Regions from separate parts of the Marinomonas epiphytica genome, predicted to be linked through region 2. Evidence: predicted binding sites of a transcription regulator. Region 2 holds the regulator's gene; the other holds the start of a gene.
What was found. Region 2 encodes sigma-54, which starts transcription at its own class of promoters, with help from an activator protein. Its sites were predicted from a motif close to TGGCACNNNNNTTGCTNT; they were not measured.
Positions count from the first base shown of each region.

Region 1 (3,608 bases), on a different contig from region 2:
CTGCTTCTGTGTATTCAATAAGGTGAATAAGGACGGGAAATCCAGCAGGTTCATTAAAGAAAGAAAAACCCGTGGAAATGCCTCGGTTGGCTAAGTTCGCTTGAAGGTTACTGAACAAGTAGTAACCCACAAATGCAACAACAGCCAAGAGTATAATTTGAAAGATAAGGGCACGAGTGCCAGCATCATTCAATAGACTTGTATTGCTAGAAGTATTTTTATCGCTCATCTTAATTCAGGCAAAAAATGCTCGTCAGATGTGGTAGAAAAGGCGGGAGATGTCTCGGTGGCAAAGTGCCACCGAGAAGTACCCTAAAGGTATATAGCTAGGAAAGATTAACGTACTGGTGGCGCGTACATTACGCCGCCTTCAGTCCATAAGTTGTTGATACCGCGTGGTAGGCCAACCGGAGTAGAAGGTCCAACGTTACGTTCAAATACTTCACCGTAGTTACCTACTAGAGAAATAACGTTGTAAGCCCAGTCAGCTGGTAGACCAAGTTGAGCACCCATGTCACCTTCAACACCTAGAAGACGTTTGATGCCTGGATCCGTTGTTTCGCTCTTGATTTTCGCAACGTTGTCAGAAGAAATACCCATTTCTTCAGCGTTAACCTGTACGAACATTGCCCAAGTTACGATATCTTTCCACTGGTTGTCGCCATGGCGAACAACAGGGCCTAGAGGCTCTTTAGAAATAGTTTCAGAAAGAATTACGTGAGCAGAAGGATCGGATAGTTTAGAACGGTGAGCAGCTAGACCTGACTTATCTGTTGTGAATACATCACAACGACCAGATGCGTATGCAGCTAGAGCTTCGTCAGCTTTCTGAACGATAACTGGAACGTAAGACAATTGATGTTTACGGAAGAAGTCAGCCATGTTCAATTCAGTCGTTGTACCTTGCTCAGTACAAACAGTCGCACCGTCAAGGTCAAGAGCAGACTCTACACCTAGATCTTTACGAACCATGAAACCTTGACCGTCGTAGAAGTTAACGGTTGTAAAGTCTAGGCCCAAAGAAGAGTCACGAGTGTAAGTCCAAGTAGTGTTACGAGAAAGAACGTCGATTTCACCAGATTGTAGGGCAGTGAAACGCTCTTTAGCAGATAGAGGAGTAAATTTAACGGCCTGAGCATCGCCAAAAATAGCAGCTGCAGCTGCGCGACATGCGTCTACGTCGATGCCTGTCCAGTTACCAGAATCATCGGCGTTAGAGAAACCTGGAACACCCTGACTCACACCACATTGGATGAAGCCTTTTGCTTTAACATCATCAAGAGTTGCGGCAGCAGCGGCAGTACTAAGCGTTGCAGCAACTGCTGCGGTAGAAACTAATTTACCTACGTTAGATTTCATTTATAAGCCTCCCAGGCGATTGTTATGTTGTTATCTTGCTTGTTTTAGTTAGAAAGAGTGCAAACTCTAGTGTTTTATATAAGCAAAAACGTTGCCAACATTTTGTTATTCTATTTTTATTGTAGTTATGCAGTGTATTCTTCTAAATAGTCACCGCATGACCTAATAGAATTATTCTTTAGTGTCATAGTCAAGTAGAAAGTTTCATAAAATATGGCCTTGGTGCGGTTTTTTTACACATTTAAAGCAAAAATATTGCAATCTTATGTCGCTTTTAAAGATTCCAAATATTGACAAAAAGCATATGCCGCAAGGGTTAGAGCTAAGCGCATTTTTTTAAATGCACTGTTATAGTGATTTTTTGTCGAATCGTTAGTTTTTTTGATTACATTTTGTAAATTACGCACTTGTTTAGGGCGTTGGTGCTGAAAGTTCTCATATTTGTCGTAAACTATACTTAAAAGGGTTACCCACGAAATGCAATTTGCATGCTAGAATCGACCTTTACCTGCCAGTTTTATGAGGAGGCCGCGCCTAATGGAAAGCTCTACCAAGCCACTTGATCGCTTAGACAAAAAAATTCTTCGCGAGCTACAGCTGAACGGACGTTTATCAAATGTTGAGTTGGCGAGCCGAGTAGGGTTAAGTGCTACCCCTTGCTTAGAACGTGTCAGAAGACTAGAACGAAATGGTTATATCACAGGTTACTGCGCCCTAGTTGACCCTAAAAAAGTAGAGGCTGGCTTGCTGGTGTTTGTAGAGATTCGCCTTAAAACAACCTCACCTGAAGGTTTCCAAGAATTTAAAGCGAGTGTATCTGAAGTGCCTGAAATTCTAGAGTGTCACCTAATTGCGGGTGATTTCGAATATTTGCTTAAAGCGCGTGTGTCCAATATGGATGCGTATCGCCGCTTACTGGGCGAGACCCTACTGACCTTACCTCATGTCAGAGAGTCCCGTACTTATGTAGCTATGGAAGAAGTTAAAAACACGACGGTGGTGAGTATTCCGTAGCTAAGGCCTAAGAGCGGCTTAGTAAGCTACGAAGAAAACGATTGAATTGTTGGAACTTGTTTTCGGATTCTTGCTGCTTTGTATAGTGTAAGGCTAAATTACTTGCCTTCTTTTTTATCGAAGCGCTTTTGGTCTTGTCTTTAATGGGCTTTCTAGGCTCCACAACGCAATTTTCTTCGTAAGGTGCTTCAAAGTAAGTGGCATCGCAAACAATATAGTCTTGTCCATTCCACTCACTTAGTTGCAGGCTAAAACGACCTGCGCCAGGGGGCTGTTCAGACAGACTTAACGCATATTGGCAATGCTCAAGACTTTGCTGACCAAGTAACTCACCAATTTCTGTTGTTGCGACCAAGCAATGGCAGAGCTCTTCACTATCTGCTTTTTCGAATAAAGCGAACAATTGTAATCGTAGATGGCCACTTAGGTTGCCTGTGGTACGCGTACTGCGAATTTTATCAATCGTGATGAAAACGTTTTTTTCTTCAATACTATAAGTGCATCCTTGCATTGAAATTTTTGAGTGGTGTGGCACCGTTTCAATGCGTGTATTCATATTATTCCTCATAAAAATGAAACTGAGAACTCGATGAATATTTGACGAGAACCCCAGTTTTCGCAAGAAAAAAATGAACTATTTGTGACAATCTGGTGAATAATTCTTAAACATTCAGGTACTGGCTATGTTGCGGAAGCCAGCGAGCGAGGAGCGGCGATACATGCTCTGGGTAAGACTGGTGTAAGTAGGTGGCCGCCTTTTGAACGTCGTCAAGTAAGCTCTTATCTCTTTGTAAGTCAGCCACTTTGAACTCCCACAAGCCAGTTTGACGAGTACCTAGTAATTCACCTGGTCCGCGTAGCTCTAAATCTTTCTCAGCGATTTTAAAACCATCGCTGGTGTCTCTCATGGTGGCTAGTCGAGTTTTACCTTGCTGGCCGAGTGGCGCGTTATACAAGAGCACGCAATGGCTCGCTGTGGTGCCACGGCCGACACGCCCTCTAAGTTGATGCAACTGAGCTAAACCTAAACGTTCTGGGTTTTCGATAACCATTAGGCTAGAGTTTGGCACATCCACACCCACTTCAATCACAGTGGTTGCTACCAGAAGGTGAATTTCAGCGGCTTTGAATTGCGCCATAATATCGGCTTTTTCTTTCGCTTTGAGGCGACCATGTACTAATCCGACTTTAAGGTGTTGTAACTCGGTTTGCAGTAACTCTGCGGTGTCTTCTGC
Region 1 is NZ_BAAGVX010000038.1:99,195-102,802, reverse strand. Features, by position in the region: gene ACYVGZ_RS12890 (amino acid ABC transporter permease) at 1-229, opposite strand, end outside; gene ACYVGZ_RS12885 (amino acid ABC transporter substrate-binding protein) at 337-1,359, opposite strand; gene lrp (leucine-responsive transcriptional regulator Lrp) at 1,897-2,373, shown strand; gene ACYVGZ_RS12875 (hypothetical protein) at 2,381-2,929, opposite strand; gene recG (ATP-dependent DNA helicase RecG) at 3,036-3,608, opposite strand, start outside.
Region 1: a site for sigma-54 is predicted at 1,439-1,456, ahead of ACYVGZ_RS12885 (amino acid ABC transporter substrate-binding protein). Genes of this name have one in related genera too.

Region 2 (9,813 bases):
TCTTGGACAAACTTTGTGTGAACCATGTCGATCATGTCGCGGAGGTGGTTTGGTTAAAACACCTGAGACCGTATGTTATGAGGTGTTTCGTGAAATTCTACGCGCAGATAGGGCGTATAATTCTCAGACTTATACTGTGCTTGCTGCTCCTGCGGTGGTTGAGCGCTTTCTAGATGAAGAGAGCGTCTCTGTGGCCGAGTTGGAAGCCTTCATAGGAAAAACCATCCGCTTCCAAGTGGAAGCTGTGTATACGCAAGACCAATACGATGTAGTATTAAGATAGTTAGGAGTGTGGGTGAATGCTAAAGGTGCTAATACGTAAAGGCATCGTGCTACTGTTTTGGTTAGCGGTAGTGTTTTCGCTCGTGCTTACTATATTTACCATCAGTGTAAAGTATACCTTACCGTATCTCGACTATTATCGTCCCCAAATTGAGAGTAATTTAAGCCAGATAATGGGCTATCCTGTTACTCTCGATCAGATCGACGGGCAGCTTGAAGGAATAGACCCAACAGTGTCCGTTGCAGGTATCCGTCTTACTGTTGCTGGGCAGCCTGCGGTATTAATTGATGAGTTGCGGGTGCGCTTAGATACGGTTAAATCCCTATTAACCCTAACACCAAAATTTGCCTATATTCGGTTTATTCACCCTAATATCGCGTTACAAGAAACATCTGGTAATTGGCGATTGGCCGGTGCGCAAGTGGATGCCTCGAAGAATACCAGTGTCGGGGTGGAACGGATTTTAGATTATCTTGCCTCCCAGCAAAACTTCTCCGTTTTGGATACCAAGGTGTCCATTGACAGTGAGCTACTCGGTTCACATAGCTTGATAAGCCCAGGGACTTACATAGTAAAACAGCAAGCAGAGTCGTTATTAACCAGTTCTTGGTTTGTTGATGGTGCTGTCTCGCCCATTAAGCTGAATGCAAGCATCTCTAAGCCGTTGAGTCTTTTTCACGATTATGATTTAACCGCCAATGTGTCCTTGCCCGCCATTGAATTGCCCAACAGTTTGCCATTCTTTGAACAATTTCCTGATCTTTCAAAAATCGCCCTTGCTGGTGAGTTATGGCTGAATATGGCTGTAGGTGAAAGCATCTCATTACAGCTAGAGAATACCAACTTTGCACTCTCCTTTGGTGAAGCGGAGTATGAGCTTGAGCCTAGGGTTAAATTAGAGGCAAATTTATTACAGCCGAGTTTAAGGGTCGATGTACAGAGCCTTGCATTATCGAGCTTAGGTAATGAAAACACTGTTGATAGCAACCTAGTCGTGCAATGGTCAGGGACCACAGAAAGCACGAATGTACGCTTTGATCAAATGGATTTAGCTGCTACGAACGAGTTCGCTCGCCACTTTCTTAACCCAGAATGGCAGGTTAGTCAGATCTTGTCAGGTCTGCAGCCAACGGGGTTAGCGAGAAATGCGGCCCTGAAAATCTGGCAAGATGAACAAGAAATTGCTTTTCATTACTTAAGTAATCTCAATGATGCTTCGGTGCAAGGTTATTCTGGCATACCTAAAGCCACGGGTATTAATGGCGTTTTTTCACTAACACAGAGTGGCGGTTACATTGACTTTACGGGTCATGACAGTGCTCTGTCGTTTGACACTGTATACGATTCCGTTTGGCAAACGGATGATTTATCTGGGTATGTGAAGTGGCAAAACTTAATGGACCACTTTTTAATAACTGGTGAAGACTTATCGGTTACCCGTAACGGTGCTCTGATACAGGGTGGCTTTCGCTTAGAGGTGCGTGACTGGGGGGCAGATTGGTTTGCCCTAGATTTGCACGCCGACCAATTAAGTGCGGAAGATAGGCTTACTTTTGTTCCTCCGAATGCGTTGGGGGAAGAATTAAGGCAATGGGTAGACGAAGCTTTTAATGGCGAAGGTGTGGTAGAGCAAGCGGATTTCATGATCAACACTGAGCTTGTTGATGGTGCTCAACCGATTGTTCGGCTACAAATGAAATTGGCAGATACTGATATTCGTTTTGATGAAAATTGGCCACAAGCAACCAATGTAAAAGGAACATTTAATCTCGCTCAAGAAGGGGTATCGGTGTTCGTTGAGTCAGTGGACTTTGCTGATTTCTCGACGACTGACGTCTTGGTTCAAGTGCCTATTGTGGATGGTCAGGCGGATCGGCTGATTGTTAAAGGGAGTGTTGATAAAGAAGCTCAAAAGGTATTGGCTTTTTTAAATGACACGCCGTTAGCAGAGGATATTTTGCAACCTTTCTCAGATTGGGAGTTAAGGCAACCTGTTAAGGGGCAATTTAATGTTGCTGTGCCTTTTGACCAAGGTGATCCTTCTGTGGATCTAGAGATCCATTTAAACAATAACCCCTTGCGTATGAATGATCTAGATTTAAACCTAAGTGTGGTCAAAGGGCAGCTATATTATCAGACAGATCAAGGTGTTTATGACAGTGTTTTTGAGGTAGATGGACTGGGCGGCAGATCCGTATTAGAACTGAGTTCTAGTGTTGCTGAAAATGATAAAGCGCTGATTATTACAGGTCATTTACAAGGTTCTGTGGGGCTGCAAGAAGTTGCTGGCTGGTCCTTGACTCCCGTCCCTCATGCATTATTGGATAGATTTAATGGTGTTGTTGATTATCAGGGGGAATTAGCAATTAACCAGGCACAACAAGGGCAGCTGGATTTAACTTTAAAAAGTGATCTTGTGGGTGGTGATATTGGCATGCCAAGTCCGGTTGGCAAGCCAAGTCAAGAAGCAAGGCAATTAGTATTAACCTTTCGACAGCACGATGACGACTTGGTTATAGATGAAGTTTATGGGCAGTTAGTGCGGAGTCGTTTCCTTATTAGAGACAGTGAGTTAATAGGCGGAGAATACTTTTTTAATAAGGATCAACCGCTAAGTTCGACGATACCAAAAGGTTTAGTGTTTAAGGGGGAAGTGTCTGAAGTAGACTTTGACCCTTGGTTTGAGGTCATCAATTACTTTATTGAAGAGGTAAATCAGTCCGACAGTGATGAAACGGCATCACTTTTTGATATTCCGGAATGGTTGTCGCAGGCAGAGCTCATTGTCGATAATTTCAAAATCAATGAACAAAATACCTTGCATAACGCCAAGTTGGTCTATCCGTCTAAGCAGGGCTCGTTGCAGGTGAACTCAGATGAAATTAATCTAGAGCTCTCGCAAAAAGCAGGTGCACCTCATTTACACTTTGGTTTCCTAAGTTGGGAAAGCGATCCTGCTGAACCGACAGAAGAAGAGAAAAGCACCCCGATTTTGCATGCTAATCAAATTCCGACTATGGGCTTCTCGATTGATGAGTTGTATTTGGATCACCGCCCATTAGGGGATTGGCAAATGCAGATTACTAATCTAGGTGACCGTCTGAGGATAGACCCATTATCAACTCGACTGGAAACAGCTAGCTTTGATGGCAGTCTGTTTTGGCAGGATGATGGAATAAGCCCAAATGTTGAGTTGATGGTTGCGGTCAAAGGGGAAGACTTGGCCGAGTTAACCGGAAAGTTCTCCAAACAGCCTTTGGTGACTTCTGAAGAATATGACATAAATTTAGCGTTGAGTTGGCAAGGTCATCCATTTTATTTTGATCGATCCTCTGCGTCAGGAAGGATTAACTTTTCAGCCTTGGATGGCAACTTTTCACAAGTGGAGGAGTTGCCTGCGTTTTTGAAAGTGCTAGGTATTTTTAATTTCGGTGCTCTAAGTCGCCGCTTATCCTTAGATTTTTCCGATGTTTATGAGCCGGGCTTTACTTATGATGAATTTACTGGAAAGCTACTACTAAACCAAGGCGTTGTCACCACACAAGAGCCAATCAAGGTGACGTCTCCTACTGCAAACGTGATCGTTCAGGGTAGTGCGAATATTGAAAGCGAAACATTAGATCAAGAAATCGAAGCCAGTTTTCCTATTTCTGGAGCACTACCTTTAGCCGGCTTAATATGGGCGACTCCACAAATAGCTGGGTTGTTGTACATTACAGACCAATTGGTGGGCGATAAAATTTCCAAAATTACCAGTGTTAAATACTTAGTTAACGGCTCCTTTGATGAGCCCGTTTTCAAGCAGGTTCAGTATCAGCCGAATGCGCGAAGTGATAAATAGATGAGCAAGTTAATTGTTGCTGGGTTACAGCTTACTAGTGGTCAGTGCTGGCGTAAGAATTTTGCGCAAGTTGAAAGCTTACTGCAAGCCGCAGTTAATGACGGGGCACGTTTGCTGGTGTTGCCGGAGAACGTGTTTTTGTTCAGTGGAAAGGATATGCGAGCCCTGGCGGAGTCACAAGAGCAACTACGCCTAATGGAACAAGTGGCCAGTTTGGCAAAACAATATAATGTGTATATTGTCGTTGGCTCTCACCCCTACGCTTATGATGAGATGGGGGAGCCTTTGGCGGATCATAGAGTACGGCAACGTAGCTGGGTGTTTGCTCCTGATGGGACATTGCAGTGCCATTACGATAAAGTGCATTTGTTTGATGTGGATGTCGAAGACAGCACTGCCAATTATCGAGAGTCTAACTTTATTGAGCCTGCAGATTGGCATCCCACTCTAATTGATATTGATGGTGTTAAGGTGGGCTTGAGTATTTGCTACGACTTGCGTTTTCCTGAGCTTTATCGCGATCTTAGTCAAGCAGGGGCTCAGCTAATCCTTGTGCCTGCCGCTTTTACCTATGTGACGGGGAAAGCTCATTGGTTAACACTCCTAGCCGCACGGGCTATAGAGAATCAATGCTACTTTTTAGGGGTTAATCAATGTGGTTGGCATAATGAGAAGCGCCAAACTTACGGTCACAGTGTGCTTTTTTCGCCTTATGGTGAAAAATTAGCTGGGTTAGGGGAGCGCGTGGGCTATTTTGTAGCAAAAATAGACACGAATGAAGTGGTCAGGGTGAGAGATAAAATGCCCTGCCAGCTTCATCGTAGAATTGGGGTTTAGTCACTAAGTCCCAATTTTTTTTCTTGGGCTTCTCTTAAAAAGCGAAATAGCTTTTTGCGGTTGGTGGTATTGGCCCCTTTTTGTACTTCTTTTTGTGAGGCGCGAATCAATTGACGCAATTGCTGAATGTCTTCAAGTTCAGGGTGTTCGGCTAAGTAGTCTGACAACGCGGCTTTGCTGTTCTCACCGATCAAGGTATCACGGGTTTGTTCCAGTTGATGAAAAAGCTTGTTGTAAGCTGCAGAGGTAGTGTCAAATAACGCGACCTGGTGCTCAATGGCTTCGTGGTCTTCGGTGCGCATGATTTTACCAATGTACTGTAAGTGTCTGCGCATGGCTTCATGTTGCTTTATGCGGTCGGCCTCTGCAAGGGCATCACGCAGAGTATCCGACATAGGAACCTTCTTTTGCTGTCCTTTACTAAGAGACAGTAATTTCTTGCCTAGTACTTGTAAGGCCTCCATTTCTCTTTTGATTTGGGTTTTACTTTTCGGGAGGTCTTCTTCGTTATCAAATTGATCAAAATCAGTCATGGGAACCTATATTAAGAAAATAGTGGCCAGTCCTAAGAAGGACAAAAAGCCTACAACGTCGGTTACGGTTGTTAGAATTACACTGCCAGCCAGAGCGGGGTCAATACCAAGTTTTTTGAGTAACAGTGGTAATAGAGTGCCTGTTAGGGCGGCAAATAAAAGATTTATTACTATCGCACCTGCAATAATGTAGGCGATTTGAATATCATCAAACCACACTGCGGTAAGTGCTGCAATGACAGTGGCCCAGAGTATACCATTAATCATACCAACAATGAGCTCTCTGTTCAGTAGCCAGCGTGCGTTTGTCGGACCGATTTGATCCAGTGCGATGCCTCGAATAACGAGAGTTAATACTTGAGAGCCGGCAATTCCACCCATACTGGCAACAATGGGCATGAGTATGGCGAGGGCGACAACTTTGTCGAGGGTGTCTTGAAACAGGCCAATTACATAGGAAGCAGTGAACGCAGTAATTAAATTGATCCCTAGCCATACCGCCCGGCGGCGAGTGGTTTTCATGATGGGCGAGAAAGTATCTTCATCGTCGTCAAGGCCTGCCATGCTAAGCATGGAGTGTTCTGCTTCATCACGAATAACATCGACCACATCATCAATGGTGATACGGCCCAAGAGCTTTTGGCTCTCTTCGTCTATTACGGGGGCGGACACTAAATCCATTTTTTCGAACAGCTGGGCTACATCACTAACAGGCGTGTTGGCGTGCAAAGGAGTGATTTCGGTTTCCATGATATCCCGAACTCGGGTATCGGCATCTGCAACTAATAACTTAGTAATGGGTAACGAGCCTAGCAGGCGATCGGAGCGGCTTACTACCAAGATGCTGTCTGTCATATCAGGCAGCTCTTCATGGCGGCGTAAATAACGGAAGACAATATCAACGGTGATGTTGGGGCGCACCGTAATGGTGTCCGTATTCATCAAACCGCCTGCGGAGTCTTCTGAGTAGCTAAGCAGTGTTTCAACGCGAGTTCTGTCTTGCGCGCTCATGGACGCAAGAACTTCTTTTACAACCGTTTCGGGTAGATACTGAAGTAAGTCGGCTAAGTCATCGTTTTCAAAATTCTCAGACACAGCAACAACACGCTCTGTGTCCATTTCTTTTAAGAAGGTAAGACTGATATCTTCATTCAGGTACTGAAGTACTTCACCTTCATTTTGTGAATCAATAAGCTCCCAGAGAAGCTTACGTTCCTTAGGAGGAGACGATTCCAATAGGCGAGCAACATCTTGAGCCGGTAAAGCACCATTAAGAAGGTAACGAATCTGCATGGTTTTACCGGACTCAAGAGAGTCGGTAACGGTTTGCAGATGTTGTAGGGTGCTTTGTTCAGACATAGGGGTTACTCGTCTTCCCCGAACTTGTCTTCAATGAGGGCAACAATGGCCGCGAGCGCTTCCGTTTCATCATCACCGTTAGTTTTAATGGTGATCTGAGTTCCTTTGCTAGCCGCTAGCATCATCATTGCCATGATGCTTTTGCCATCCACATTACGACCGTCCTTCTCAATGGTAATGTCGCAAGAAAAACGTGTAGTGGTTTCAATGAGCTTGCCAGCAGCTCGAGCGTGCAGTCCCAGCTTGTTGATAATAGTTATGGATGTTTTTTGCATAGGCCTTCCTTTATAACAGAGATTTGAAGGTCATATAGAGGGCTTCATCATCCTGAGCCCCTCGTAATTTGTCCAATGCCTCTGGTGATTGAGCAAGTTCTGCTATTTGCGCTAATGTTGCCAAATGATGATTACATTCATGTGGCGGTGCGATTAAAGCGAAAATAAGATCAACGGGTTTTCTATCAATAGAATCAAAGTCAATCGCTTCTTGTAATGACATTACCACAATCGCAGAGCGATTCGCAGTATCTAGCCGACAATGGGGAATAGCTAAGCCAGAGCCAATACCGGTACTGCCCAGTTTTTCTCGGCTAAGTAAGGCGTCGTACACCGCACTTTCTTCACAATGCAAACGGTCTGCAACGATGCAAGCTAAATTTTCGAGAGCGCGTTTCTTGCTTACAATATCTTTTTTTGCAAAAACCAAATCAGCTTTAAGTAGGGTATCCAATGGCATGGTTTTATAGTATCCGTTTAAATCAGTCGTTTACGTTCGTTTGAGGGTGGGATGTTCATCGCTTCACGATATTTCGCTACCGTTCGGCGAGCAACTTGAATGCCTTGGTCGGCCAAGGTGTTTGCTAATTTATTGTCACTCAAGGGTTTCTGTGCGGGTTCTTCAGCCACGAGCTTTTTAATCATTGCACGAATAGCCGTTGAGGAGCACTCGCCACCAGAAGCCGTGTTAACATGGCTTGAGAAAAAGTATTTCAGCTCAAAGATACCTTTGGGTGTATGCATAAACTTTTGTGTCGTAACTCGCGATATCGTGGATTCATGCATGCCTACTTCTTCCGCGACATCATGAAGAACCATGGGTTTCATTGCTTCTTCGCCAAGTTCGAAGAAGTCAATTTGTCGGTTCACGATACAGCTGGCGACTTTCAATAAGGTTTCGTTACGACTTTGTAAGCTTTTAATGAACCACTTCGCTTCTTGCAGTGAGTTTTTAATGTAGGTGGCATCTTCACTTTTCGCTGCCGTGTTGGCCATGGCTGAATAAGTTTCATTAATTTTTACGGGAGGAAGGGCGTCATTATTGAGCTCAACTTGCCAAGTACCTTTTATCTTTTTTACGCTGACATCAGGAATCACATAATCCGTGTTTAAGTTGTCTACCGCAGAGCCTGGGCGCGGGTTGAGTTGTTGAATTAACGTCACAACTTCTTTTAGAGCCGCTTCTTTGAGCTTTGTTTTGCGAGTTAATTGGGCAAAATCTCGGCTACCTAATAGGCCTAAGTGATTGTCTATTAAATTGTGTGTGCTCTTGTATAAAGGGTGATCTCGGTACGCTTCTAATTGTACGAGTAAGCAGTCACGTAAATCGATTGAACACACACCAACCGGATCAAAGCGTTGTAGTCGATGTTGAACGGCAATGACTTCGTCAATTTCGAGTTCTTCAAGTTCAGCACTTAAAGCTTCGCAAATTTCTTCCGTAGAAATGCTCAAATAACCATCAGATTTAACACATTCGATGATGGCGTAGGCAATTTCAATGTCACGGTCAGACATGTGAGTTAGGTTAAGCTGCCAAATTAAATGGTCTTGAATATTTTCTTCTGGGGCATTGCGACTTTCAAAGTCACTTTCCCCTTCAAAGCTTGACACATCACTTACTGAGGCTGAATTTTGGTAGGTGTCGTCCCAGTTACTGTCTATCGAAAGCTCTTCTGGAATGCTGTCAGTCCATTCGGATTCAAGTCGTGCTTCCTCAGGGTTGGATTCAGCTTCAGTGCTTCTCTCGTCGGTCTTTTTCTCGGTTTTGCTTTCGATACTGTTGTTTTCGGCAGGAGTATTTGCCAGTTCATCATCGATTTCTAACAATGGGTTAGACTCAAGAAACTCATGGATTTCTTGCTGTAAATCTAAGGTGGATAACTGTAACAAGCGAATGGCTTGCTGCAGTTGAGGGGTCATCGTCAGTTGTTGACCGATTTTTAATTGTAACGACTGCTTCATAGAGCAACACTTAGTAATTTAAGTTGGAACAAGATATGCATACTACTCTCTTTATCTAATAATGATAAGGGTTATAGACGGAAATCGTCGCCAAGATACACCTTTTTTACCTGCTCATTATTAATAACCGTCTCGGCGTCGCCAGAAGCGATAATATGGCCGTTACCGACAATATACGCCTTATCACAAATATCTAACGTTTCCCTTACGTTATGGTCGGTAATTAATACACCAATGCCACTTTCTTGAAGGTGTTTGATGATCAGCTTTATATCCCCAACGGAAATGGGGTCGACCCCAGCGAAAGGTTCATCCAGCAATACAAATTTAGGGTTCATGGCGAGGGCACGAGCAATCTCTACTCGACGTCGTTCGCCACCTGATAGAGCCATACCTAGGTTTTTTCGAATGTGGGTAACATGAAACTCTTCTAGTAGGGATTCAAGTTTGGCTTGTTGCTGCTGTTTGTTTAGGTCTTTGCGGGTTTCTAAAATGGCCAGAATGTTGTCTTCGACAGACATTTTTCGAAAAATTGACGCTTCTTGTGGTAGATAGCCAATGCCTTTTTGGGCGCGTGTATGCATCGCATTATGGGTAACATCTTGGCCGTCAATGAAAATTCCGCCTGCATCATTTGTGACCATGCCGACTATCATATAAAAGCAGGTGGTTTTACCTGCGCCGTTCGGTCCGAGTAGACCAACGGCTTGACCAGACTCA
Region 2 is NZ_BAAGVX010000002.1:196,899-206,711, reverse strand. Features, by position in the region: gene rng (ribonuclease G) at 1-283, shown strand, start outside; gene ACYVGZ_RS01485 (YhdP family phospholipid transporter) at 300-4,124, shown strand; gene ACYVGZ_RS01480 (carbon-nitrogen hydrolase family protein) at 4,125-4,961, shown strand; gene yjgA (ribosome biogenesis factor YjgA) at 4,958-5,494, opposite strand; gene mgtE (magnesium transporter) at 5,501-6,853, opposite strand; gene ACYVGZ_RS01465 (HPr family phosphocarrier protein) at 6,859-7,128, opposite strand; gene ACYVGZ_RS01460 (PTS sugar transporter subunit IIA) at 7,139-7,588, opposite strand; gene ACYVGZ_RS01455 (RNA polymerase factor sigma-54) at 7,606-9,093, opposite strand; gene lptB (LPS export ABC transporter ATP-binding protein) at 9,165-9,813, opposite strand, start outside.